DNA from 4 places in the Micromonospora schwarzwaldensis genome. Region 3 is predicted to be linked to each of the others. Evidence: riboswitches for the same ligand, from Rfam matches in the RefSeq annotation. Region 3 holds a riboswitch; each other region holds the start of a gene.
The links. Region 3 has a riboswitch for cyclic di-AMP ahead of VKK44_RS28355 (C40 family peptidase). Riboswitches for the same ligand answer to the same signal wherever they lie in the genome.

Region 1 (4,027 bases), 470 kb from region 3:
ACCGGAGCGGGTGGCGTCATGATGCCTGAAATGCGTATCACGAAATCTTGACGTGCCTTCGGTCCCGTGTGACGGTGGGTCGCGAGGCCGACACCGCCGCCGGCCGGCCTGGTCGTTCCGCCCGAGGACAAGGTGAGCAGCGATGATCCCGAGCACTCCCGAAGAGGCACTCGCCGAACTGCGGGCCGGTAACCACCGGTTCGTCACCGGCGTGCCGCAGCACCCGAACCAGGACGCCGGGCGTCGGGCCGCGGTCGCGGAGGGCCAGCACCCGTTCGCGGTGATCGTCGGCTGTTCCGACTCCCGGCTCGCCGCCGAGATCATCTTCGACCGGGGTCTCGGCGACCTCTTCGTGGTGCGTACCGCCGGGCACACCGCCGGCCCCGAGGTGCTCGGCAGCGTCGAGTACGCGGTGACCGTGCTCGGCACGCCGCTCGTGGTGGTGCTCGGCCACGACTCGTGCGGCGCGGTCCAGGCGGCCCGCGAGGCGGTCCGCACCGGCTCCGCGCCGGCCGGGCACCTGGGCGCGGTGGTGGACGCCGTCTCGCCCAGCCTGCTCCGGGCCGCCCGGCAGGAGGTCACGGAACTCGACGGCATCATCGACATCCACATCGCGCAGACCGTGGAGACCCTGCTGGCCCGCTCGTCGGTGCTCGCCGAGCGGGTGGCCGGGGGAGCGTGCGCGGTGGTCGGCATGTCGTACCGGCTCAGCGGCGGCGAGGTGCGGACGGTGGCGCAGTCGCCGGGCCCGCTGCCCGCGCCGGCCGCACCGGCGGACCCGGCGCTCGCCGGCTGACCGCTCGCCGGACACCCGGAAGGGCCGCCCGGAGGCGGCCCTTCTCGGGTACGCGTCAGAGCAGTGACATGTGCACGTGGTCGGTGTGGTTCGAGGGCCCGCTGTAGGAACTCCAGCCGGTGGCCGGGAACCAGATCTGCCGGTTCCAGATCACGTAGTAGATGCCCAGCCGGTCGGCGTTGCGGATGAGGAAGGCGGCCACCTCGTTGCCGTACCGGCGGGTGTCGTTGTTGTGCCACGGCGCGAAGCCGCTGTTCTGCAACGACCAGTCGCACGCCTTGCCCTTGGGGTGCTCCCACGGCCCGCCGGGGCGGTAGCAGCCCACGAAGCGGTTGAAGCCGGCGCGCTTGACCTCCTTGTACGCGTGCAGCGTGCGCGGCGTGACGCAGCCGGAGGTGGTCGGGTCGTCCTCGCTGCACGACTCGGACTTCCACCCGCCGTCGGCGGTACGACCGGGGCCGATCTTGGCGACCGGCGAGGTGGCCGAGACCAGGCCACCGGTGAAGCCCAGCCCGCCGACGAGCTTCAGCGCCTTCTGCGCCTCGACCTTCTCGCGGGCCATCGCGTTCGTCTGCTTCTCCTGCTCGCGCACCTCGGCGTCGAGTGCGATCTTGGCCTGCTCGGCGCGCGTCTTCACCTCGTTGATGGCGGCGAGCCGCTGCGCGTTGAACAGGTTCAGCTCGTCCAGGGCGCTGGCCCGGCGGACGAACGAGTCGGGCGAGTCGCTCTCCAGCAGCATCGCCATCGCGCCGACGCGACCGGTCCGGTAGGACTGCGCGGCGATCTCGGTGACCTGCGGGCTGAGCGCGTCGAGCTGGTTCTGCGCCGCCTTCACCTCCAGCGCGAGCTGGAGCTGCCGCTTGCGCGACTTGTCCAACTTGGACTTGGCCTGGAGGTAGGCCCGGTTGGCCGCGGTGACGGCCTCGCTGATCAGCGGTGGGTCGTCGTCCTCCGCGTGCCCCGAGGGATTGGGGGCGGCGGTGTGCGGGGCCGCCGACGCCGGGGTCGGGCCGGCCAGCACGGCGAGCGCGGCGAGCACGGCCACCACGGGTGTCAAGCAGCGGCGCAGGGGTGCCGTCACAGTGTTCCCTTCCGTCGGCCGCCGACCGGGTTAGCTGACGGGTTCGGGACGGAAGTGGCCCCTACCGCTCGCGCGGATTCACCCCATGTACCTGGTTCCCCGGCTCGCCCGGAGGCGATTGGGCGGCGGCACCGCAGGCGCGGGTGCGCGCCTTCGGCGGTGACCGGCAGCGAGGTTACCCGAGATGCCGACCGGGGATCTACGCCCGGAAGCCGACCAATCGCGAGAATTCGACATTGCCCAGCGTGACCAGCATCGCGTTTCAGGCGGGCCGTCACGCTGCGGAGTGTCACCATGCGACATCCGTACTTCCCCGGTGGCCGGACCTCCGTTCGGCCGGCGTCCCGCCGAGCGCCTCCAGCGCCTCGCCGCGGGCCGTCGGTGGCCGGCCCGGGGACGGCGACGACGCGCCGGCCGCCGGTCCGCGCCGCCCGGCGGTGGCCACGACCGCGGCCAGCGCGGTGGTGAGCGGTACGGCGGCGATCAGACCGAGCGTCGCCACCGCGCTGCGGACGATCTCCTGGGCGAGGAACTCGCTGGTCAGGATCTCGCTCACCGGGCGGGAGTCGGCGACCAGCAGGAGCAGCAGCGGCAGCGAGGCGCCCGCGTACGCCAGCACGATGGTGTTGACCGTGGACGCGATGTGCGCCCGGCCCACCCGGGTGGCCGCCCGGTAGAGCTGCCGCCGGGACAGGTCGGGGTTGGCGTGCGCCAGCTCGGTGACGGTGGCCGCCTGGGTGACCGTGACGTCGTCCAGCACGCCGAGCGAGCCGATGATGATGCCGGCCAGCAGCAGCCCGTGCAGGTCCACGTCGCCCCGGAACATGGACAGCGTGGTGGCGTCCTCGCTGCCGAAGCCGGTCAGGTGGGTGGCGGCGGTGGCCAGCGTGCCCAGCACGCCGGTGATCACCAGGCTGCCGAGCGTGCCGAGCACCGCCACCGACGTCTGCGCGGTGATCCCGTGGGTCAGGTAGAGCACCACGAACATGATCAGCGCGGCGCCGACGATCGCCACCGGCAGCGGGGACCGGCCGGCGCCGATCCCGGGCAGCACGAAACCGAGCAGGATGGCGAAGCTCGCCACCAGCCCGCCCAACGCGGCCAGCCCGCGCCAGCGCCCGAACGCCACGATCGCGGCGGCGAAGAGCGCCACCAGCCAGATCAGCGGCGTGCCGCGCTGGTGCTCGGCGATGTTGTAGGCCTTCACCGACGGGTCGGCCGGGTCGGTCAGCTCGACCAGGATCACCTCGTCGCCGACCTCGACCCGGGGCGCACCGGGCCCGTTGGGGATCGGCGTCTCGACCTGCCGGCCGGCGTCCGGGCCCTGCTCCGCGGTGACGGTCACGGTGCCGCACCGGCCGCCGCCGCCCGCGGGGGCCTCCGGCGTGGGCGGGCAGGGCTCGGTCACCACCCGGGTCACCGTGCCGTGGTGGCGCGGCACGTTCTCGGCCCCGGCCGGTTCCGGGCCGCCGCCCCGGGGCCAGAGCACCAGCGCCGCGAGCACGGTGAGCACGAACAGCGGCACCACTGTCGCGAGCAGGAGCCGGCGTACGCCCGGCGGCGCGGCGGGGGCGGGACGGGTGTGGTCGGCGCCCACGGCGTCTCTCCCTACGGTCGCGGCGCGCCGGATCACCGGACCGGTCGGGCACCGGCCGGCCCGGACGCGTCCTGACCACGCCCGGTTCGCCGCCGGGCCATGGTAGCCAGCCCACCTGCGCGATCTTGTAATTGTGGACCCGGCAAACGTCACGAACGGGGCGTGTCGGGGGCCGCAAGTGCAAGATCGGCGGGGTCAGCCGCGCTTCATGAGGCGGCCCACGGCGGCCATCATCTCGGTCGCCATCTCGTCGGCGCGGCCCTCGGCGGCGCCCTCGTGCATGCAGTGCCGGGCGTGGCCGTCGAGCAGGCCCAGCGCGACCTTGTCCAGCGCGGCCTGGATGGCGGAGATCTGGGTCAGCACGTCGATGCAGTAACGGTCGTCCTCGACCATCTTCTCGATGCCCCGGACCTGCCCCTCGACGCGGCGCAGCCGCGCGAGCAGTTGGTCCTTGCTGGCGGTGTAGCCCCGGACCGGGGTGGACGGCGTGGTCATGAGTCGAGGATACCGTACCCCTCGGGGGTATGATAGCGTTCGGCTTGTACCCCCGGGG
Region 2 (4,027 bases), 1.6 Mb from region 3:
GCCGGCGGGGTCCTCTCCGCGACCGAGATCCGGCTGCTCACCGACGCGTACCGGACGCTGGACACCGACGGGTTGACCGTCGCCGACATCGCGCTGCTGGACGAGCTGGACGCGCTGCTCGGCAAGCCGGTGCGGCGGGCCCGACCGAAGCGGGACCCGTACCAGTTGGCCGGCGGCGTGCGCGAGCTGAGCACGTACGCCGATCGGCAGCGCGCGGCCCGGGCCGCCGCCCGGGAGCGCCCGGTGGACTACCGCGACTTCGCCCACGTGGTGGTGGACGAGTCGCAGGACGTCTCGCCGATGCAGTGGCGGATGGTCGGGCGGCGCGGCCGGCTGGCGTCCTGGACGGTGGTCGGCGATCCGGCGCAGACCGCCTGGACCGGCGATCCGCAGGAGTTGGACCGGGCCCGTGACCAGGCGCTGGGGCGGCGGCCCCGGCGTCGCTTCGAGCTGACCACCAACTACCGCAACTCGGCGGAGATCTTCGCGGTGGCGGCGGCGGAGATCCGTCGGCGGTATCCGCATCTGGCGCTGCCGCAGGCGGTGCGCTCCACCGGTGTGCCGCCGGTGGAGCGCACCGTGGCCGCGGCCGAGCTGCCGGCGGCCACGGTCGAGGCGGCCCGGGTGCTGCTGGCCGAGGTCGAGGGCACGGTCGGCGTGATCACGCCGGTGCCGCGCCGGGACGAGGTGGCCGGTTGGCTGGGCGGGCTCGGCGACGGCCGGCTCCAGGTGGTCACCAGCCTCCAGGCCAAGGGCATGGAGTACGACGGCGTGGTGCTGGTCGCCCCGAGCGAGATCCGGGCCGACCCCGGTTCCGGGGTCCGCACGCTCTACGTCGCGCTGTCCCGGGCCACCCAGCGCCTGACCACGCTCGATCCGGTGGCGTGACGTCCCAGTCACTTGCACACATAGCGATGTGAGCATAGATTGGGCCCGTCCGGGGAACGGGACGGGAGGGTGGGTGCGTGGGCGCAGGTCATGACCACAGCGCTGCGGTGGCCAACGCGGCGCACCGGCACTCCGGTCGGCTCTGGGCGGCGTTCGCGCTGCTCGCCGTGCTGATGGTGGTCGAGGCGGTGGCCGCTGTCACGACCGGCTCGCTCGCGCTGCTCTCCGACGCCGGCCACATGTTCACCGACGTGCTCGGCATCGGCATGGCGCTCGCGGCGATCACCGCCACCCGACGCGCCCGGACCGACCCGCAACGCACGTTCGGGCTCTACCGGCTGGAGGTGCTCGCCGCACTGGCCAACGCGGTGCTGCTCGGCGCCGTCGCGGTCTACGTCCTGATCGAGGCGGTACGCCGGTTCGGTGAGCCGCCGGAGGTGCTCGCCGGACCGATGCTGGTGGTGGCCGTGCTCGGCCTGCTCGCCAACATCGCCGCGTTCGCGCTGCTGCGCTCCGGCGCCCAGGAGAGCATCAACCTGCGCGGCGCGTACCTGGAGGTGCTCGGCGACCTGCTCGGCTCGCTCGGGGTGATCGGCGCCGCGCTGGTCATCGCGGTCACCGACTGGTGGTGGGCCGACCCGCTGGTCGCGGTGGCGATCGGCCTGTTCATCCTGCCGCGCACCTGGCGGCTCGGCCGGGCCGCGGTGCGCATCCTGGTGCAGGCCGCGCCGGAACACCTTCAGGTGACCGCCGTGCACGACCGGCTGACCGCCGTGCCCGGCGTGGCGGAGGTGCACGACCTGCACGTCTGGACGCTCACCTCCGGGATGGACGTGGCCTCGGCGCACCTGACCACCGATCCGGGCGCGGAGGTCGCCACCGTGCTGGCCGCCGCCCGGGCCGCGCTGCACGAGGACTTCTCGATCGATCACGCCACGTTGCAGATCGAACCCGGAGCGTCCGCCGGTGCCTGTGGCCCAACCGGCTGGTAGTTAGGACAGACTTAAATTCGAGTGGCTATTGTTGACTTATGCCGGTTTTGCCCGGTATTCGGTTCCGGGTGGCGGAGCCGGCTCCGGGCAACGCCGGTAGGCTCGGTCGCGGCCGACCCGCAGGCGTCATCCGGCGCCGACGGAGCGGCCGTCGCCTAATCGCCCGCGGGGCGAGCCGGGGAACCACGTACGTGGGGTGCATCCGCGTCAGCGGTAGGGATCTTCCGTCCCGAACCCGTCAGCTAACCCGGTCGGCGGTTGACGGAAGGACACGTGAATGCCCCCAGTGGCACCTGAACGACGAACGGCCGCCCGGATGGCGGCCCTGCTCGTCGCGATGCTGAGCCTCGGCCTCGCGACGGTGCCGGTCTCCCCCGCCTCGGCGGCGCCCCCGACCAGCCCGCTCGCCGCCGCGCCCGGCGACGACGACGAGGGCGGCACGCCGGCGCTGCGCGCCAAACTCGACGCCGCCAGCAAGGGCTGGCTGGAGGCCAAGGCCGCACTGAGCCGGTCGGTGACCCGGCAGAAGCAGCTCAACGAACGACTCGTGACGATCGACGCGGAGCTGACCGAACGCGACGCCAAGGTCGGTGAGATCGCCGAGGTGGCGTACCGCACCGGCCGGATGGGCACCGCCGCGGCGCTGCTCGGCAGCACCAGCCCGGAAGGCTTCATGGACCGGGCCGCCGCCCTGGAGACGGTCGCCGCGCACGAGGACCGGACGCTGCGCGAGCTGATCGCCACTCGCGACGAGGCGATCCGCACCCGTACCGCGCTCGACGGCGAGGTCCGCGAGCAGCGCAAACAGGTCGCGGTGATGGCCAAGCGCAAGGAGCAGGCCGAGCAGGCGCTGGAGGAGGCCAACAACCGGCCGTCCGCCAGCAGCGGCGGCGGCAGCAGCGGCAGCGGCATCCGGGGCACCTCCACGGCGAACGCGAAGCCGGCCAAGCGCAACTCCGACGGCTCCTGGCCGGCGGAGTCGTGCAGCGTCGACGACCCGACGCCGGCCAGCGGCTGCATCACCCCGCGTACGCTGCACGCGCTGCAACAGGCCAAGGCCGCCGGTTTCACCCGGTACGTCTCCTGCCACCGGCCCAGCGGCTCCGGCGAGCACCCGAAGGGCCGGGCCTGCGACTTCGCGGCCCAGAAGAGCGGCTTCGGCGGCGTGGCCAGCGGCGGCGACCGGACGTACGGCAACAACCTGGCCGCGTACTTCGTGCGCAACGCCGACCCGCTCGCCGTGCTCTACGTGATCTGGTTCAAGCAGATCTGGCTGCCCAGCAGCGGTTGGAAGTCGTACAGCGGGGGCAACGGCGACCCGTCCAGCGACCACACCAACCACGTGCACCTGTCGGTGTACTGACGGCACGGCGGCACCCGGCCCACGCCGGGTGCCGCCACGCCACGCGAGCCGGAGGGGACACCGCCCGGTCAGGCCGGCCGAGCCTCCAGGGTCGCGCCGAGGCGCGCGGCGAGGCCCAGGTGGGCGGCCCGTGCCTGGCGGAACGCGTAACCGAACAGCGGCGCCGGCGCGGTGAGGGTGATCTCCACGTCGATCCGCACCACGCCGTCGGGCTCGTCACGCAGCCGGGTGTGGTTGCGGACCGTGGTCGCCGGCTGCTGCCGGGCGACGGTGACCACCTCGTCCTCGGTGGCGATCAACACGTCCGCCTGGTAGGTGACCGGGAAGTGCAGCGGACCGAGCTCCAGACGGTCGGTGATCGCGAAGCTGGCCAGCGCGCCCGACCGGGGCGGCAACTGCCGGACCCGCACGATCAACGGATGCAGCTCGCCCTGCCGGCTCAGGTCGCCGAGCAGGGCCACCGCGTCCGCCCGGCTGCACCGGGCCTGCACGGTGTAGCTGAAGCTGTCGCTGCTCTGCAACCCGTCCCCCTCGCCGTCGTGGGTCCGGACGATCGTCCCGTACCGGGGCCGACCTGGCAACGGGTCGAAGGTCCCCGGTCGGCGGTGGCCGGGAGCAGGGTTCGGTGACGCCGGGTGACGCTCAGGCGCCGGGGAGCACCTCGGGCGCGTCGTCGGCGAACCAGGGCTCCGGCGCGCCGAAGAGACCGAGCAGGCCGGTCACCCAGAGCTGCCGGTGCACGAACCGGCTCGGCTCGGTGACCACGAGCTTGACGCCGCTGACC
Region 3 (4,027 bases):
GTACTGCTGCATCAGGAGGCGGATCTCGGCGGCGAGTCGGGGTTCGTCGGCGGCGAATTCGGACCAGGAAGCCATGCCGACATTCTATCGAACACGTGTACGAAGAAGTAGTCCGACACGCTGCTCACACGCGCCTGTCGCTAGAGTGTTCCGATGCTGCTCTCCGACCGCGACCTGGTCTCCGAGATCAAGGCGGGCACGCTCGCGCTGGAGCCCTTCGAGCCCACGCTGGTGCAGCCGTCCAGCATCGACGTACGCCTGGACCGGCTGTTCCGGGTCTTCAACAACCACCTCTACACCCACATCGACCCGTCGGTGCAGCAGGACGACCTGACGTCGATGGTGGAGGTCCCCGAGGGGCAGCCGTTCGTGCTGCACCCGGGCGAGTTCGTGCTCGCCTCCACGCTGGAGGTGATCTCGCTGGGTGAGGAGCTGGCCGGCCGGCTGGAGGGCAAGTCGTCGCTGGGCCGGCTCGGTCTGCTCACCCACTCCACCGCCGGCTTCATCGACCCGGGCTTCTCCGGTCACGTCACGCTGGAGCTGTCCAACGTGGCGAATCTGCCGATCACGCTCTGGCCGGGCATGAAGATCGGCCAGCTCTGCATCTTCCGGCTCTCGTCGCCGGCCGAGCACCCGTACGGCTCGGCCGTCTACGGTTCGCGCTACCAGGGTCAGCGCGGCCCGACGCCGAGCCGGTCCTGGCAGAGCTGGCGCACCTGGCCGACCCGCTGACGCCGACCCGTGGCTGTCAGGAGGGGCTCCCTGTTATGCGGAATGCGTTAACAGGGGGCCCCTCCTTGCACCTCAGCCGGGGCGGCCGTAGCTGTTGATGTCGCCGTCGTCGACGCGCTTCATGGTGATGGGCTTGCCGGACTGGGAGGCGTGCACCACCCAGCCGTCGCCGACGTACATCCCCACGTGGTGCAGGTCGCCGTAGTAGAAGACCAGGTCACCGGCGCGCAGCTCGGCGCGGCTGACCCGCTTCGTCACGTCGTGCTGCTGGCGGGCGTTGTGCGGCAGCGAGACCCCGGCCTTCGCCCAGGCGGCCATGGTGAGGCCCGAGCAGTCGAAGTGGTCCGGGCCGGCCGCGCCCCACACGTAGATCTTGCCGATCTGGGCGCAGGCGAACTTGACCGCCACCCCGGCCGGGCCGCCGGGATAGCCGGCGGGACAGGGGGCCGGGCGCAGCGGGCCGCCGCCACCGTTGCCGTACACCTTGAGCCGCAGCTTCTGGAGCTTGGCGATCTCGGCGTCGATCTGCTTCTTCTTCGCCGCGAGCTGGGCCTCGGTGCGGCTCAGGTCGGCGACCATCGCGTCCAGCGGCTTCTTCTTCGCCGCCAGCTCGTCGCGCAGCGCGGCGATGTCGCGGACCTGCTCCTGCTGGTGGTGCGCGAAGCGGTCGAGCATTTCCAGGCCGGTGACCAGCTCGCTCGGCGAACGGCTGCCCAGCAGCGCGTTGACGGTGGAGAGGTTGTCGCCCTTGTACGCGTCGGCGGCGAGCCCGCCGACCTGGCCGAGCGCGGCGTCCACCCGGGCCTGGAGCGGGGCGATCTGCCGGCCGAGCGCGTCGGCCTGCTTGCGGCGCACGGCGAGCTGCCCGCGCACGGCGTTGACCTGTTCGATGACGGGTTCGAGCTTGTTCCAGTCGCGGTCGATCTGGGCCTCGATCTCGGCGACCGAGGGTTCCGCGTGCGCCGCCGTCGCGCCGCCGGTCAGGACGACCGCGGCGCCGACCAGGGCGGCGAGTGTGGTGGTGAAGCGGGACCAGCGGGAACGCGGCACGACAGCGGACCGGTCGACCGACCGGCTCGACGTCGGCCGCGGGGCATGGTGTGCCACCGGGCGTCCGTACTCCTTCTGCCTGGCCGCCTACCGGGTTAGCTGACGGGTTCGGGCGGGAAGGGAGACGCCCTACCGCAGTGGCTGCGGATTCACCCCAGGTACCTGGGTCCCCGGCTCGCCCGTGGGCGACTCGGCGGTGTCGGGCCGTCACCGACCGGGTTGGACGGTGAAACGTGCGGCCGACGATTGACCAGAGTAAGGATTCCCGTTATCAATCCGCAACCCGAACGGCCGTGACACTCCGTATCGGATGTGCCACCCGAACGCGAATGAAGATTTCTTTCATGTCGGATTACTGCCCAGAAAGCTATTGACCCCCACGGGTGGCGGGCGTGAGGGTGGGAAACGCAGTGACCCCCATCCCTGTCCAGGAGGTTCGATGCACCTCTCAGCCCCGCCGTCCAGCAGACGGATACTGCTCGCCGCCGCCGTGGCGACGGCCACCGCGCTGGCCACCACCGGCCCGGTGAGCGCCGCGCCACAGGCGGACCGGCCCACCGGCGACCGCCAGCAGCAGTACGCCGCCGCGGCGGCCGAGTACGGCGTACCGCAGAACGTGCTGCTCGGCGTCTCCTACCTGGAGTCGAGGTGGGACACCCACCCGGGCCAGCCCAGCACCAGCGGCGGCTACGGCCCGATGCACCTGACCGACGCCGCGCACATCCTGGCCACGCCGGGCAGCGCGCACGTCGACGAGGACGAGGACCCGCGCGGCGACGACGCCCGTCCGCTCACGCTCGACCCGGCCACCGCCGCCGCGCCGACACGGGAGACGCCGCTGCCGGCCGCCTCGCTCCAGACGCTCGACGCCGCCGCCACTCTCACCGGACTGGACGCGCAGACGCTGCGCACCGACCCGGCCGCGAACATCCGCGGTGGCGCGGCGCTGCTGGCGTCGCACCAGAAGGCACTGGGCGGGCCGGTCGGCGCCGGCAGCGACGCCGCGGCCTGGTACGGCGCGGTGGCCCGCTACTCCGGCGCGGACACGTCCGACGCGGCGGCGGCCTTCGCCGACGAGGTCTACGACCAGCTCGGCCAGGGCGCGGCCCGGACCACCGACGACGGGCAGCGGGTCACGCTGGCCGCCACCGCCGCCGAGCCGGACCGTGCCGGGCTGGCCCGCCTCGGGCTGCGCCAGGCCGCGCGGCCGGACGGGCTGGAGTGCCCGGTGCGGCTGGCCTGCGAGTGGATCCCCGCCCCCTACGAGCAGCTCAGCGCGGACCCGGGCGACTACGGCAACCACGACCTGGGCGACCGGCCGAAGCAGCAGAAGATCGAATACATCGTCATCCACGACACCGAGGGCTACTTCAACCCCAGCGTCGACCTGGTGAAGCGCGCCGACTACCTGGGCTGGCACTACACGCTGCGGTCGGTGGACGGCTACGTCGCCCAGCACATCAAGGCCAAGGACGTCGGCTGGCACGCCGGCAACTGGTACGTCAACGCCAAGTCCATCGGCCTGGAACACGAGGGCTTCGCCGGGCAGGGCACCTGGTACACCGAGGCGATGTACCGCAGCTCGGCCAAGCTGGTCCGGTACCTGGCGCAGAAGTTCGGCATCCCGATGGACCGGCAGCACATCATCGGCCACGACAACGTGCCCGGCACCACCGCCCCGACCGTGAAGGGCATGCACTGGGACCCGGGCCCCTACTGGGACTGGTCGCACTACTTCGACCTGATGAAGGCGCCGTTCCGGGCCACCGGCACGTCGCGTACCGGGCTGGTCACCATCGACCCGGACTTCGCCACCAACCGGCCGGCGTTCGTCGGCTGCAACCAGCAGCCGCCGGGCGTCCCGACGCCCACCCCGCCGGCCGCGCCCTGCCCGTCGCGCGGCTCCTCGGCGGTCGTGCTGCGGACCGCGCCGAGCGCGGACGCCCCGCTGGTCAACGACCTCGGGCTGCGCCCGGACGGCACGCCGGACACGATGTACGTCTCCGACCACGGTGCCCGCGCCTCCGCCGGACAGACGTACGCGGTGGCCGGCCGGCAGGGCGACTGGACCGCGATCTGGTACCTCGGCCAGAAGGCGTGGTTCCACAACCCGGCCGACGCGCCCACCGCGAAGTGGGCCACCGGCTTCGTGGTGACGCCGCGCCCCGGCAGGGCCACCGTTCCGGTGTACGGTCGCGCCTACCCCGAGCAGGCCGCCTACCCGGAGACCATCCCGTACCAGGCC
Region 4 (4,027 bases), 2.1 Mb from region 3:
CGCTCGCAGCGCTACGAACTTGATGGCGTGGACGGGTCACCCGTCCTGACCCGTCCACACCATCAGGTTTGCAGGCGCTGGACGTGACACTGGTGGGACGGCGAGTGGAACGCGGTGGATGTGTGGGCGCGCGTGAGACATCCCTGGCGTGCCAGTGCCTCACGGGGTGGGTTGTCCGGTTCGGCGGTGGTGGGCGGCACGCTGGCGGCGGAATCGTCGACGGGGTGGCGGCGTTGTATCCCGGTGCACGGCCGAGGAAGGCAAGCGCCCCCGCGCCGCCCCCCGCCCGGGAATGACGGTGGACCCCCGGTCGTTACACACAGTTCCGGCGCCGCGACGAGGCCCCCGCCCCGCGAGCAGCCGGATCCCCCGAGCTTCTTCTTGTGCGCCTGACGGTGCCCGCACCCCCCGGTGCGTTGACCCCCGAATGGAGCCCTCCCCATGAACACGATGCTGCGTAAGAGTGTGCTGGGTATTGCTGGTCTGGCTTTCACCGGTGGTGTGTTCGCCGGTCCGATCGCCGGTCACGTCGAGTCCGCGCACGCCGCCACCGCCAGCAAGCCGATCGCGGTCGCGAGTGTGCAGGGTGAGCAGTCCACGATCACCCTCAACGACGAGCAGACCGCCAACGTCAAGGCGATCATCGCCGCGACGAAGAAGGCCGGCCTGCCGGAGCGGGCGGCGGTGGTCTCGATCGCGACGGCGTTGCAGGAGTCGAAGCTGGAGAACCTGGGCCACCTCGGCGACCGCAACGACCACGACTCGCTGGGTCTGTTCCAGCAGCGCCCCTCCTCGGGTTGGGGCACGCCGGAGCAGATCACCGACCCGGAGTACTCGACCCTCGCGTTCCTGAAGGGGTTGAAGCAGGTCGACGGCTGGCAGGACATGCCGGTGACCAAGGCCGCCCAGACGGTGCAGGTGTCGGCCTACCCGGACGCGTACGCCCAGTGGGAGAAGCAGGCCACCGACCTGGTCGCCAAGCACTGGAACAGCTAAGACGGCATGAAGGCCGGCACCCCCAGCGGGTGCCGGCCTTCAGCGCGTACCGGAAACGGGTCAGGCGGAGTAGCCGCGCGTGGCCATCCAGTTCGCCAGGTCGATGGTGCTGATCCAGTACGCCGGCAGCGACGGGTCGGCCGAGTCGGCGATCCGTACGGTCCGGCCGTCGTTCTTGTAGCCGACCACGGCGATGTAGTGGCCGCCCGGGAACGAGTGCCAGCCGCCGTCGGTGTCGGTGGCGTCCCCGACGACGTTCGAGACCACGGCCCGGCCGTTGCTGACCGCGTTGACCACGTCGGCCTGGAGCCGGTCGATCTGGGCCCCGGTGGCCGTGCCCGGGATCATGCGGGTCCGGTACGGGTCGCCCTTGACCTGCTGGTTGAGCACCCGGGTGGTGTCCTCGGCCGAGTTGGTGCCCATCTCGGTGGTGCCGAGCGCGACGGCGAGCGTGTCCTGGCTGCGCTCGATGCCGGTGGCGCTGAGCGCGTTCCGCACCGCGGCCGGGCCGCAGTAGTAGTAGGTGGTCTGCGCCTGGTAGTCGTAGTCGAGCACCCTGCTCGACGGCGGCTTCGGCTTGGCCGTGCGGGTGGTGTCCGGGTCGGCGACCTTCGCCGACGGCGACGCCGTGGGCGACGCGCTGGGCGAGCGGCTGGGCGAGGCGCTGGGTGACGCGCTCGGCGACGGGGCGGCGATCCGTGCCTCACTGCGGCTGGCGGTGTCGCCCAGGCGGGAGCCGAGTTCCGCCACCGTGGCGGTGTTCTCCTGCCGGGTCGGCGCGTCGTCGTTGGCGGTCAGCGCGGCGCCGGTGCCGCCGGCCAGCACGAGGGCCGCGGCCGAACCGGCGATGATCTGGTACGGGCGCTGGGTCGCGAGGCGACGCAGGTGGCGCTTCAGGTGGTGCTTCACGGGTTTCCTCCACGGGGGTGGGCGGCACGCACCGGCCCCGCACATGGAGGAACCCACATGCGCTGGCGGGCGGAACGGCCACGGGACGTCGCCCGGGTTGCCGGGCGGACAGGGGTCGGAAAGCGGCGTCGCGTCAGGCGAGCGCCGGCACCCCGATGCCGTGGAGGCGGGGGGACGTTCGGGGGGTGGTGGGCACGAGGATGGAACTCCTTCCGTGTCCGCCGACCGGGTTAGCTGACGGATTCGGGCGGGAAGTACGCCCTACCGCGGGCCGTGGCTCGCGGATTCACCCCGATGGTGCGATGGGTCCCCGGTTCGTATTGCACGATTAGGCGGGTCGGCGCGGCGTCGCCATCTGCGATCGGGAACCGCACCGGACCGCGCCGACACTACCGGTGGGTACACGCCCTGCCAAGCGCTCTCACCTGCGCAAACGTCGTGGGCGACTACGGATTCGGAACAGTCGGTCACCGACTTCCCCCTATGGGACAAGCGGTCGCGTCGGCGCCCGTCCGGCAGGAAGCGGACATCCGGCGGGTGGAGAAACGGGCAGCGGGCGCAGCAGGGGCCATCGATCCGGACGCTCACCGGTGGGCGGCACCGGTGACCGGCGTCACCGCTTCCGGATAACGATTCGGTCGACGTCCCGTCGTGGGCGCCGGTGCGTGCCGGTCAGCCGACGCGGGCCGGACGCCACCGGGTCCCCGGTACGGCTGCCGGGGCCGGGAGGCGGGTCGCCGGCGAGACGCGGGACGCGGGTGCCGGCCGCAGCGCCGTGGTGGCCGCGTACGCCTCGGCGGCGAGCGTCCGGGCCGCCTCGGCGGCGAGTTCGGCGTCCCGCCAGGCCAGGCGCTCCCGTTCGGCGGCTGCCTCCCAGCCGGCCCGCCGCCCGTCGCGGATGGTCCGGGCCAGCACGATCTCCTGCTCGGCCGGGTGCCGGCGTGGGTCCCACCCGTTGCGGCGGGCCAGCACGTCGGCGAGTTGGCGGGCGGTCAGCTCGCCTCGCCAGTGCGCCGCCATGGCGGTGCGGTGCAGCCAACGCTCGCGCGCCGCGTACTCGGCGGGGGTGCGGGGCGTGTGCGGGGCGGGCAGCGCGCCGGCGGCGGCCAGGCGGCGGGCGGCGGCGTCCGACTCGTCGTAGGCGGTCCAGGCCCGGTCCGCCTCGCTCTGGGCGGCCAGCCACTGCTCGCGGCGACGGCGGGCGGTCTGCGCGGCCCCGGCGGCGGCCACCGCCACCTCGTCGGCGTACCGGGTCAGGTCGGCGCGGTGGAGCGCCTCCACGTCGACCGGTTCGGGTGCCGGGTCCACCGCGCCGTCGCGTTCCGGGCGCGCGACCAGCACGGCGAGCAGGACGAGGGCGAGCACGGTCAGGGCCGACCAGATGGCGGCGGCCTCGGGGACGGCGGTGAGGAAGTGGAGAAGAACGGTCTGCGACATGGTCGGCACCTCACGGGAGACAGTGGCGGGGAACTCCGCACGGCCGGTCGGGGCGGGGCGCGGCCGGAGTCCGGGCGCCGCCGGGCCGCCGAGGGCGGGTGCGGGGTGAGGTTCGGTGGGCGCGGTCACGGGCCGGGGCCCGTGGCGGGTCAGCGCGCGGGCGGGGCCCGCGGACCGGCCGGTGCCGGCGGCTGGCCGGCCGGGAACGGGTGCCGCCCGGTCGGGGGCACGGCCCCGCCCGCCGGCTGCGGCTCGGGAACGTCGACGCGGCTGCCCTGCCGATCGACGGCGGGGACGCCCTGTCGCTCGGTGACGGTGCTGCTGCGCCGCTCGACGACGGCGTCGCCGGGCCGACCGACGATGGAGGCGCCGGCAATCGCGTCGGCCCGCCGGTCGACGACGGTGTGGCCAGCCGGTGGCGGGCCGCACGACGGACCGGCGACCGGGCCGGCCACCGCCGGTGCGATCGGGGACACGCCGGTCGGCAGCGTGGCGGCCCCCAGCGAACAGGCGACGACCACGGCCAGGCTGGCCAGCATCCGTGCGGCCCAGCGCGCCACCCACCACACGGGACAGGTGAGCGCGATCGGAGCCACGGCTACAAATTACCGCCGATCCGGGCACAGCGCATCGTCGCCCGGCGTGTCGCGACGCCGCTGACCAGGGTGGACCGCTCAGTCCGGCC

Region 1: another riboswitch for cyclic di-AMP. It lies ahead of VKK44_RS26070 (coiled-coil domain-containing protein); the one in region 3 lies ahead of VKK44_RS28355 (C40 family peptidase).
Region 2: another riboswitch for cyclic di-AMP. It lies ahead of VKK44_RS05360 (coiled-coil domain-containing protein); the one in region 3 lies ahead of VKK44_RS28355 (C40 family peptidase).
Region 4: another riboswitch for cyclic di-AMP. It lies ahead of VKK44_RS18625 (C39 family peptidase); the one in region 3 lies ahead of VKK44_RS28355 (C40 family peptidase).

What each region holds. Positions count from the first base shown of each region.
Region 1 covers NZ_CP154796.1:6,006,686-6,010,712, reverse strand. The annotation lists gene VKK44_RS26075 (carbonic anhydrase) at 143-796, shown strand; gene VKK44_RS26070 (coiled-coil domain-containing protein) at 852-1,877, opposite strand; cyclic di-AMP (ydaO/yuaA leader) riboswitch at 1,882-2,012, opposite strand; gene VKK44_RS26065 (YibE/F family protein) at 2,167-3,474, opposite strand; gene VKK44_RS26060 (metal-sensitive transcriptional regulator) at 3,670-3,969, opposite strand.
Region 2 covers NZ_CP154796.1:1,100,947-1,104,973, reverse strand. The annotation lists gene VKK44_RS05370 (HelD family protein) at 1-888, shown strand, start outside; gene VKK44_RS05365 (cation diffusion facilitator family transporter) at 966-1,880, shown strand; cyclic di-AMP (ydaO/yuaA leader) riboswitch at 2,023-2,152, shown strand; gene VKK44_RS05360 (coiled-coil domain-containing protein) at 2,158-3,243, shown strand; gene VKK44_RS05355 (SRPBCC family protein) at 3,312-3,824, opposite strand; gene VKK44_RS05350 (STAS domain-containing protein) at 3,886-4,027, opposite strand, start outside.
Region 3 covers NZ_CP154796.1:6,478,322-6,482,348, forward strand. The annotation lists gene VKK44_RS28345 (pyridoxamine 5'-phosphate oxidase family protein) at 1-75, opposite strand, end outside; gene dcd (dCTP deaminase) at 154-732, shown strand; gene VKK44_RS28355 (C40 family peptidase) at 805-1,782, opposite strand; cyclic di-AMP (ydaO/yuaA leader) riboswitch at 1,851-1,988, opposite strand; gene VKK44_RS28360 (N-acetylmuramoyl-L-alanine amidase) at 2,222-4,027, shown strand, end outside.
Region 4 covers NZ_CP154796.1:4,392,134-4,396,160, forward strand. The annotation lists gene VKK44_RS18620 (hypothetical protein) at 442-996, shown strand; gene VKK44_RS18625 (C39 family peptidase) at 1,057-1,950, opposite strand; cyclic di-AMP (ydaO/yuaA leader) riboswitch at 2,110-2,250, opposite strand; gene VKK44_RS18630 (hypothetical protein) at 2,578-3,342, opposite strand; gene VKK44_RS18635 (hypothetical protein) at 3,492-3,938, opposite strand; gene VKK44_RS18640 (acyltransferase family protein) at 4,017-4,027, opposite strand, start outside.